Regions from separate parts of the Streptomyces sp. NPDC007157 genome, predicted to be linked through region 3. Evidence: riboswitches for the same ligand, from Rfam matches in the RefSeq annotation. Region 3 holds a riboswitch; each other region holds the start of a gene.

Region 1 (3,270 bases), on a different contig from region 3:
TCGAAGACCGGCTCCAGGGGGGTCTGGTAGAGCATGTGGTGGACGAACCAGAGCACCGAGTTCGCGATGCCGTTGTACGCGTCCGAGAACACGTCCGGGTCGATGTCGAGCATCCGGACCTGCTGCCCGCCGGTGTCCCCGGCCGGCAGCCGGCCGCCCTCGGCCCGCCGTACCGCCTCCCGGTCGCCGTCGCTCAGCGCCGCGCACACCCACACCGCGTTCGCGTCCGGCCCGATCGCCGACAGACCCGAGACGAGCCCGCCGCCGCCCCGCTTGGCGTGCAGCGCACCGCCTTCGCCCACTTCATACGAAACCGGGCCGCGGTTGGACGCGACCAGCACCTCAGCACCGCTGGTGGAAGCCATACGCCACAACCTAGCCCGGCCCGGAAACGCTCAAACGTACGGCCGTGCCCGACGCGCCGCCGTATACGGCCGTACGTAGAAGTCACGCCACCCGGCGCTCGGCGTACTCGGCGATCTCCGCCATCGGCGGCCGTTCCTCGGTGTCCACGGAGTAGGTGCGCGGTTCGAAGCCGTCCTCACCGCGTTCGAACTGGGTGAGGGAGGGGCGGATCAGGTGGCCGCGGGCCAGCCGCAGCTGGGCCGTGCGGTAGATCGCGGCGGACATCCGGCCGAGGGCCTGGCCGTCCTGGTGACGGTGTTTGCGGACCCCCACGTCGACCTGGGCGAGGGCGTCCAGGCCCACCAGGTGCAGGGCGTCGACCAGCATGCCCAGCTCCACGCCGTAGCCGACCGGGAAGGGAAGCTGTTCGAGGAGCGAGCGGCGGGCCGCGTACTCGCCGCCGAGCGGCTGGACGAACCCGGCCAGCTGCGGCCAGTGCATGTTCAGCAGCGGGCGGGCCATCAGTTCGGTGACCCGGCCGCCCTGTCCGGCCGAGCCGGCGAGCGGACGGTCGTACATCGCCTTGACCAGGTCCACGTCCGGGTCGGTCAGCAGCGGGCCGACGATCCCGGTGACGAAGTCGGAGGAGAAGTCACGCAGGTCGGCGTCGATGAAGCAGACGATGTCGCCGGTGGTGACCAGGAGGGAGCGCCAGAGCACCTCGCCCTTGCCGGGGACGGCGGGGATGCGCGGCAGGATCGTGTCGCGGTGCACGACCCGGGCGCCGGCCGCCGCGGCCACCGCCGCCGTACGGTCGGTGGAACCGGAGTCGACGACCACGATCTCGTCGACGAGCGGCGCCTGCCGCATCAGGTCGTGACGGATGATCGCGACGATGTCGCCGACGGTCGCCTCCTCGTTGAGCGCGGGCAGCACCACGGAGACGGACTGCCCGGTGCGCTGCTTGGCGGCGAGTATCCGGTGCAGCGGGCGATCGTTCATGGACCAGGAGCGGGTGGCCAGCCAGCGCTCGACTTCTTCCAGCACAGTCAGCGGCTCCTCACTGTCACGATCACACTGCGAGGTGTGATCCATCTCGCGGTTCGGACGACACTCTCAACTGTCCTGGCCTTCGGTTACAGTCTTGAACAACGCCGATGACCATCGCATGTCCTGGGGTCACCGGTCGTTGACAACCGCATACCGCTCATCCAGAGGGGCAGAGGGATACGGCCCGATGAAGCCCCGGCAACCCTCCAGTCGGTTACTCGTGGATCGCTGATCACTGTCGATCACTCGCGAGGCTCCCGGCTAGGGAAGGTGCCAAATCCGTCTCACGGCGAGATGCGTCGTGAGGAAGATGAGGAGAAAGGGCCTCGCCTCACATGGCTGTGCAGACTGCTGCGACCACCACCGACTCCACGACCGTCGACCTCGGTCCCGCCACTGCCCTGAGCTGCCGCGAGTGCGGCCACCGGGTGCCGCTCGGCCCGGTGTTCGCCTGCGAGGAGTGTTTCGGCCCGCTCGAGATCGCGTACGACTTCTCGGCCTACGACACCGAGGAGCTGCGGAAGCGGATCGAAGCGGGTCCCGCGAACATCTGGCGTTACGCGCCGCTGCTGCCCGTCCCCGCGGACGTGGCGACCAAGCCGAACATCAACCCGGGCTGGACCAAGCTCGTCCAGGCCGACAACCTGGCGAAGGAACTGGGCGTCACCGGCGGCCTGTACGTCAAGGACGACTCCGGCAACCCGACGCACTCCTTCAAGGACCGGGTCGTCGCCCAGGCCGTCGAGGCCGCGCGCGCCTTCGGCTACACCACCCTCTCCTGCTCCTCCACCGGCAACCTGGCCGGCGCGGTCGGTGCCGCCGCCGCCCGGGCCGGCTTCCGCTCCTGTGTGTTCATCCCGCACGACCTGGAGCAGGGCAAGATCGTCATGGCCGCGATCTACGGCGGCGAGCTCGTCGGCATCGAGGGCAACTACGACGATGTGAACCGTTTCTGCTCCGAGCTGATCGGTGACTCGGCCGGCGAGGGCTGGGGCTTCGTCAACGTCAACCTGCGGCCGTACTACGCGGAGGGCTCCAAGACCCTGGCGTACGAGATCTGCGAGCAGCTCGGCTGGCGGCTCCCGGACCAGCTGGTCGTTCCGATCGCCTCCGGCTCGCAGCTCACGAAGATCGACAAGGGGCTGCAGGAGCTGATCAAGCTCGGGCTCGTCGAGGACAAGCCGTACAAGATCTTCGGCGCGCAGGCCGAGGGGTGCTCGCCGGTGTCGGTGGCGTACAAGGCGGGCCACGACGTGGTGCGGCCGCAGAAGCCGAACACCATCGCCAAGTCGCTGGCCATCGGCAACCCGGCCGACGGGCCGTACGTCCTGGACATCGCGCGCCGTACCGGCGGTGCGGTGGAGGACGTCACCGACGAGCAGGTCGTCGACGCGATCAAGCTGCTCGCGCGGACCGAGGGAATCTTCGCGGAGACCGCGGGCGGGGTGACGGTCGGAGTCACCAGGAAGCTCATCGAGAATGGGCTGATCGATCCGGCGAAGTCGATCGTTGTACTCAACACGGGTGATGGACTGAAGACGCTGGACGCCGTGGCCGGGACGGGGCTCACGGCGACCATCCGTCCGAATCTCGAGTCTTTCCGCGAGGCCGGGCTCGCCTGAGTCAGCCGTAGAAAAACAGGGCGTTGCCCCCGATCGGAGGTTCAAACGTGAGCGTCACCGTTCGCATCCCCACCATCCTGCGCACCTACACCGGTGGTCAGGCAGAAGTCAGCGCCGAAGGCGGCACCCTCGGCGAGGTCATCTCCGACCTGGAGAAGAACCACACCGGGATCGCCGCCCGTGTTCTCGACGACGAGGGCAAGCTGCGCCGGTTCGTGAATGTGTACGTCAATGACGACGACGTGCGGTTCGA
Region 2 (3,270 bases), on a different contig from region 3:
GATGGGCGATGGGCGATGGGCGATGGGCGATGGGCGATGGGCGTTTCGGCGTCACCGGCCGAGTTCCGGCGGTCCTGTGTCCACCGGACGTAGCGGGGCTTCATCCCTGCCGCGGACGGCGTTGCCGTTCGCGTCGTCCGCGGAGTATCGCGAGGTCAGTCCGCGCTGTCCACGAAGGAGCGGGCCAGGCGGCGCAGTGGAGACGTCTTGTCCCACACGTGCCAGCGCGCACCGCACAGAGGGTCGGTCTCGTACGTCACCTCCGCCGGGAAGTCGTGGGCTCTGACCCGCTCGGCCGGCGGGCCGGTGAGGGTCCTGCCGCAGTGGGGACAGTGGTCCGGGGTCCGCATGGGGTACATGCCCATCGTCATCGCTCCTGCCGTACGTCGGCGCTCGTGCGGGGTCAGCGGCCGTCCTGAGTCCCGTCAGCCGGGGGACGCCATGCCCTCCGATCACTCCTCGGGAACGCCGCCCATCCACTCATGGCGACGGTGTTGCTGTCGCACGCGGACACCCGCCATGCGTCGGGAGTCCAGCTGAAGATCGCGTCCTGGCCGAAGCGTCGGCCCAGTTCACGCGCCGCGCCGTCGCTCAAGCCGACGACGGCGACACTCTCCTCGACGTGCGTACCGCACGCGTCGCCTCCCGTCGCGGGCCACCAGGTGAGTCGCTGCCGGTCGAGCTCGTCGAGCAACAAGCCGTGAGCACGGGTGCTGTACTCGGCGGAGGCGGTACGGCCACGCGGATTCCAGGCCGTGATCACATGAAGGGTGGCGTCCCCGGCCGGTTCCGGGAAGGCCCCCTCGGCCGTGCCTGGCGAACGCGGTTCGACCCGTACGGTCCGGTCGTGGAAGTGGATGTCCACGACTGCGAGACGGTAGAGCTCCCAGTTCTGGGGCGTGTCGGGTGCGTCTTCGGGTGCGTCTACGGCGTGCACAAGGGCCTCCTGCGGAACGAAGGACCCCCTTACACGTCGGGCAGGGAGATCGATGCCTGCTCCCATGGGGTCATGGGAGCGCGGTGTTGCTTTGGAAGGCTACTCACACGGTGTGGGAGACAACCGACCGATGGCTACCCCCGGCGGTGCTCGGCCGGGCTGGCCGAACGGCAAGTTGCCACGAATCCGGTCGTGAAGCAAGGGTTTTGGAGCACATTGCGAGGGCCCGCGACGGATGTTACTTTTCCGCTCGATCATGAGTTCCAGCGCCAAGCCCCGGCTCGCTGGACGGCGTCCGGTCCATTGTGGATGCCCCGGGACACGACCGATCCACGCACGTGGTGCGTGGGTAACCGCAGATCACCGGGGTGCGGCACGTGCGCTACCGGGGTCCTTCGACTCCGGGAGGCTGCCCCATCATGTCCGTTCCCTCCGAGACAGAGCCCCGCCGCGCGGGCCTGCCGGTCATCGACCTCACCGCCGCTCGGGAACTGTTTCGCACAGCTGAGGCGAGTGGCCTCGGTTCGCCGGGGACCGATGACCTTTTCGGCCAATGGCTCGACCGCGGATCCGACATAGCCTTCTACCGCACCTCGGATCGGCCCCTGCAAGCTCGGGCCGTCGAACAGCGGGACGGTGTGCCTGAGCGGCTGAGCAACAGCCGTATCGGCGACGCCACATTGGTGGCTGTCTGTCTCAACCCGCGCCGGGACGCGCCCTCGCATCAGGCGGATCAGGTGGACCCAGTCTCCGCAGAGCCCGAGAAGGCAGGGAAAGCCGAGGAGAGCGTCGAGGCCGAGGAGACGGGCACCTGTACCTGCGCGCATGGCGGCATGCCTGGTCTCTGTTGGGGATACGAGGCGGACGAAGGCGCTGCGTTCCTCTGACGACTGGGATCGCTGACGGCCGGGTTCGTACGTGAGTCATCACGCACAGGCCCGACGCGCTTACGGCGGCACTGTGTGAGCGGGGTTGGATTGCCTGTACGCGGTGTGTGTGCCGCGGCCGGCCCCGGATGACGACTGCGCACGTCGGCGCCGGGACGCGGAGTCCCGCGACCCGGTGGTGCGCGATGTTCTTCAAAGCCTTTGGGAAACAACCAACCCAACCAAACCCACCCTGCCGGTACGCGAGTTGGGGTGCCACTCGTTCGAGTGACGGAAGCGTCAGGTGGTCGGGTGGGTGAGGTACGGTCGCGGCACACAACCACAGACAGAGAACGGCCCCCGGCAGGACGGCAATCCCAACGAGGGCCTGACCACTCAGGAAGAGTCGAGCTTCCCCAATGGCTGACCCGCAGTCTAACGCGGCCGTGCCCGCGTACCCGTCGCCCGAGCACTCGTTGCCCGCGCCTCCGCAACTCCCACCGGACGCACCCCGCGCCGGAGTCCTCCACGTACGGCACCGCCACACCGAGCGGTACACCGTCGTCGGCAACCACCTCGCCCAACACCCTCGCCTCTCGGCCGCCGCCATCGGCATCGGTGTGCACATCCAGTCCCTGCCTGACGGCGCCTCGGTGACCATCAAGGCTCTGAGCCTGCGCTTTTCGGAGGGAGAGGTGACGATCGGCAAGGCGTTGAGGGAGTTGGAGGAGGCCGGGTATCTGGTCCGCCGCCGGGTGCCGCTCGGCGGTGGCCGCATCGCCACGCGCACGTTCTTCCTGGACTGTCCGGGGGCTGTACGGGGCTCGGTGAGGGGGCGCGGGGCGGTCGACGCGTCTGTCCAAGGGGCTGGAGGTGAGCCGCCGGAGCCTTTGGCCGTGCCGGTCCCTGCCGACGACGTACCGGCTACGGTGCCGGAGTCTGCGGATGCCCTGCGGTCCGCTTCGTCGTCGTCAACGCCCGTGCCTACGCAAGCTGTTGGCCTTGAGGCCGGTACGGGACTCACCGGTCCTGCGGCCGAGCTTCTGGCCCGCCTGCGCCTCGTGGACTCGCGGCTGCTGCTGTCCGTGCGGGACGTTCAGCGGCTCGTGCCCGCCGTCGAGACGTGGCTCGCCCGTTCGGCCACACCTGACCAGATCAGGCGCACCCTCACGGCCAGCCTGCCGTCCGAGGCCGTCCCGATCCATCACCCGGCCCGGCTCCTCGAATACCGCCTGACCGCTCTCCTACCGCCACCGCTGCCGACAGCGCCTCTTCGGGGTAGAGGGACGGCGACACCCCCGTCACGGCCCGCACCGATGGCCACTTGCGACGGCTGCGATCGCGCGTTCCGTACACACGACCCGCACGCCCGCTGCCGGGACTGCCGAGAGGGCCGGACCGAGGCGGCCTATCCAGCGGCTTGAACTTGATCCGGTGAACTTTCGGGTTTCTCCGGTGCTGTGAACT
Region 3 (3,270 bases):
GGCATGACCGCCGCCAGTGCCTCGAAACCGCCGAACAGCAGCGCGCCGACGACGACCGTCCGTACCCGGGGCGAGACCCCGCGCGTGGCGGCGACCGTGCCGGCGACGGTGCCCACGGCCAGTGCGGTGTTCATGAGGCCGAGTCCCCGGGAACCGACGTCGAAGACGCGCCCGGCGAACAGGGTCAGCGTGGTGGGGAAGTTGACCGCGAAGGTGGCGACCAGGCCGAAGACGGTGAACACACCCACGAGTTCGGGTCGGGCCGCCACATAGCGCAGCCCCTCCGCGCCCGCCCCGGTCCACGGCGGCCTGGAGGCGGCGTGCGTCTCCGGTGACCGTGGCCGGATCGACAGCAGACCCGCGAGGACGACGGTGAAGGACACGGCGTTGAGGGCGAAGACCCATCCGGTTCCGATCGCCCCGATCAGCACACCGGCGATCGCGGGACCGATCAGGCGGGCGGCGTTCAGGGACAGGATGTTCAGGCCCGCCGCTTTCGGGATCAGGGGCCGTCCGACCAGTTCGGTGACGAAGGACAGGCGTGCCGGGTTCTCCACCGTGAACACGCAGCCGAGCGCGAACGACAGGACGTACAGCAGCCACAGCGCGGCATGGCCGGAGAACACGATGACCGTCAGGAGCAGGGCCTGGACCGCGTACAGCGTCTGGGTCCACAGGAGCAGGGTCCGGCGGTCGTACCGGTCGGCGATGACCCCGCCCCACAGGCCGAACAGCAGCACGGGGGCGAACTGGAGTCCGGCGACCCAGCCGAGCGCGGTTCCGCTGTGGGTGAGCGTCAGGACGAACCAGTCCAGCGCGACACCCTGCATGGCGCTGCCGATGTTGGACACCAGGCCCGTGCTCCAGTAGATCCGGTAGTCACGGACCCGCAGCGCGGCGAACACCCCTGCAGGAGCAATGCTGTTGACGGCCATGCCTCTCATTCCGACGGGTTGCGGCGGGGCGGTCGGGTGTGCGCGCGACGGACACGCCGGTGAAAAGGGCCGCGCGGCGTATTCACGCGCTTCGAGGAGAAGGAGGTGAGCTGAGCTGAGGGGAGCTGGTGGTCAGCGACAGGTCTGGTCGAACTGGTCGGCCCGGCGGCCCACCCAGAACGGGTCGAGCAGCACGGCGCGTGCCTGACCTGCGGTCTCCATGGCCGGATCAAAGCACACGACACAAGGTGCGTCCACCACGCGTCCCGGCACTTGAGATGGTCGCATCCGCTCGAACGGGACATCGGTCGCGGCATTGACGTACGACAAAATCGATCCGTACGATCGCCAACGGCATTGAGTGTCAGCGTCAAGCCCTGGCTCGCTGACCGGCAACCCTCCCACGCGGTGGGGTGCTCCAGGTGAAAGCCCGGCGGGTTCACCGATGACTCCCGCAAGCGCGTGGCCCCGTGACGGGGGCCGGAGACGAGGAGGGACCGGCATGCGACACAGCGATGACCCGGCCGCCTCCCCCGCCGACGCCACGGCGTACTCCCGGCTCTCACGCCGGCGCCACATCGATCTGAAGCGCTCGACCAGCTGCCTCTGTCGGGTCTGACCAGGCCCGCCTGCCGCCGGTGACCTCTGTCACCGGCTACGGCCTCTTCGTGCCGCCCTTCCCCTCGCCACCGGTCCCCGGTGTCGTCCACCTGCCCTGCGTTCGCCCTCCGTCTGCACAGCGCCTCCCCCGGCCGGGGCCGCACGCCCCTGCACGGCCGTGCCTCGCGCCCCGACACCCGGCACCCCGTGCCGGGTGACACGAGTAGGAGAAAGCCCTCCGTGACTGCACTTCCGGATTTCAGACCCTCCCGATGGGCGCCCCTGGCCGCGCTCCTGACCACCAGCGTCCTGCTGACCGCGTGCGGTTCGGGCGACGACGGCTCCGGCGGCGGAAGCGGCCCGGCGAAGAACGGCGGAACCCTGACCTTCGCGGTGGGATCCGACGCCGGCTGCGTGGATCCGCAGCAGGTCGGCAGCAACGACACCATCTACTCGGTGCGCCAGATCGTGGACTCCCTGACCGACCAGGACCCGAAGACCGGCAAGATCGTGCCGTGGCTCGCCAAGAGCTGGGACATCAGCACCGACGCGACGACGTTCACGTTCCACCTGCGGTCGGGGGTCACCTTCAGCGACGGCTCCAAGTTGACCGCCCAGGTGGTCAAGGACAACTTCGACGCGGTACCCAAGCTCGGCGCCCTGGGCACCCTCGCCGAGGGCTATCTGAGCGGCGTCAAGAGCACCGCCGTGGTCGACCCGCTCACCGTCAAGGTGTCCTTCAAGCAGCCCAACGCGCAGTTCCTGCAAGCGACTTCGACTCACTCGCTGGGTATCGAGTCGTCGGCGAGCGTGCGGAAGTCCCCGCAGCAGAAGTGCAGTGACGGCGTGGTCGGCTCGGGGCCGTTCGAGCTGAAGCAGTACGTGCAGAACCAGTCGGTCACCCTGGCCAGGCGGACCGGGTACGACTGGGGTTCCTCGCTGTGGTCGAAGAAGGGCGAGGCCTACCTGGACAAGCTGGTGTTCAAGGTCGTGCCCGAGGCGGGAGTGCGGGCCGGCAGTCTCCAGTCCGGGCAGGTGGACGTGATCAGCAGCGTCGGCAAGGCGAACGAGGCGGCGCTCAAGGGCGGCCAGGTCGCCCTGCAGAGCCGGGCCAACCCCGGCGTGGTGTTCGGTCTCGGACTCAACAACTCGCGGCCCCTGCTGAAGGACACGAAGGTGCGCCAGGCGATCCTGGCCGCCGTCGACCGGAAGCAGATCGCCGACACCGTCTTCCCGACCGGCACCCAGCCGGCGACCAGCATCCTGGCGCACACCACGCCCGACTACACGGATCTCTCCTCGGACCTGTCCTTCGACGCGGCCAAGGCCAAGTCCCTGCTGGATCAGGCCGGTTGGAAGGCCGACGGCGACGACGTCCGCACCAAGGGCGGCAAGAAGCTGAGCCTGACCATCACCTGGTTCCCCAACTCCGCCACCAACCAGCCGGCGCTGGAGCTGGTTCAGCAGCAGCTCAAGGCCGTCGGGATCGACGTGGTGCTCAAGCAGCTGCCGGTCACCCAGTTCGCCACCACTCTCCAGTCAGGTGACTTCGACGTGGTGTGGGGGAACGTGACCCGCGCCGACCCCGACATCCTGCGCGGCTCCTTCTCCTCCCAGCTGGGCAACTTCTACCACCTGCCCGCCAGTTCACTGGACACGGCGCTGTCCGCGCAGGCCGCGACCACGGACACCGCGAAGCGCAGGCAGCTGGTCACCGAGGCGCAGCAACTGATCG

The links. Region 3 has a riboswitch for S-adenosylmethionine ahead of ABZ642_RS06875 (putative leader peptide). Riboswitches for the same ligand answer to the same signal wherever they lie in the genome.
Region 1: linked by a shared signal. The riboswitch ahead of thrC (threonine synthase) and the one ahead of ABZ642_RS06875 (putative leader peptide) in region 3 are both predicted to bind S-adenosylmethionine.
Region 2: linked by a shared signal. The riboswitch ahead of ABZ642_RS22295 (hypothetical protein) and the one ahead of ABZ642_RS06875 (putative leader peptide) in region 3 are both predicted to bind S-adenosylmethionine.

What each region holds. Positions count from the first base shown of each region.
Region 1 is NZ_JBEYFE010000010.1:244,358-247,627, reverse strand. Features, by position in the region: gene ABZ642_RS20750 (trehalose-6-phosphate synthase) at 1-365, opposite strand, end outside; gene ABZ642_RS20745 (glucosyl-3-phosphoglycerate synthase) at 448-1,392, opposite strand; SAM riboswitch class I at 1,550-1,712, shown strand; gene thrC (threonine synthase) at 1,731-3,017, shown strand; gene ABZ642_RS20735 (MoaD/ThiS family protein) at 3,065-3,270, shown strand, end outside.
Region 2 is NZ_JBEYFE010000012.1:14,494-17,763, reverse strand. Features, by position in the region: gene ABZ642_RS22305 (hypothetical protein) at 156-365, opposite strand; gene ABZ642_RS22300 (DUF3293 domain-containing protein) at 404-937, opposite strand; SAM riboswitch class IV at 1,190-1,299, shown strand; gene ABZ642_RS22295 (hypothetical protein) at 1,357-1,824, shown strand.
Region 3 is NZ_JBEYFE010000003.1:304,217-307,486, forward strand. Features, by position in the region: gene ABZ642_RS06870 (MFS transporter) at 1-935, opposite strand, end outside; SAM riboswitch class IV at 1,289-1,402, shown strand; gene ABZ642_RS06875 (putative leader peptide) at 1,438-1,554, shown strand; gene ABZ642_RS06880 (ABC transporter substrate-binding protein) at 1,776-3,270, shown strand, end outside.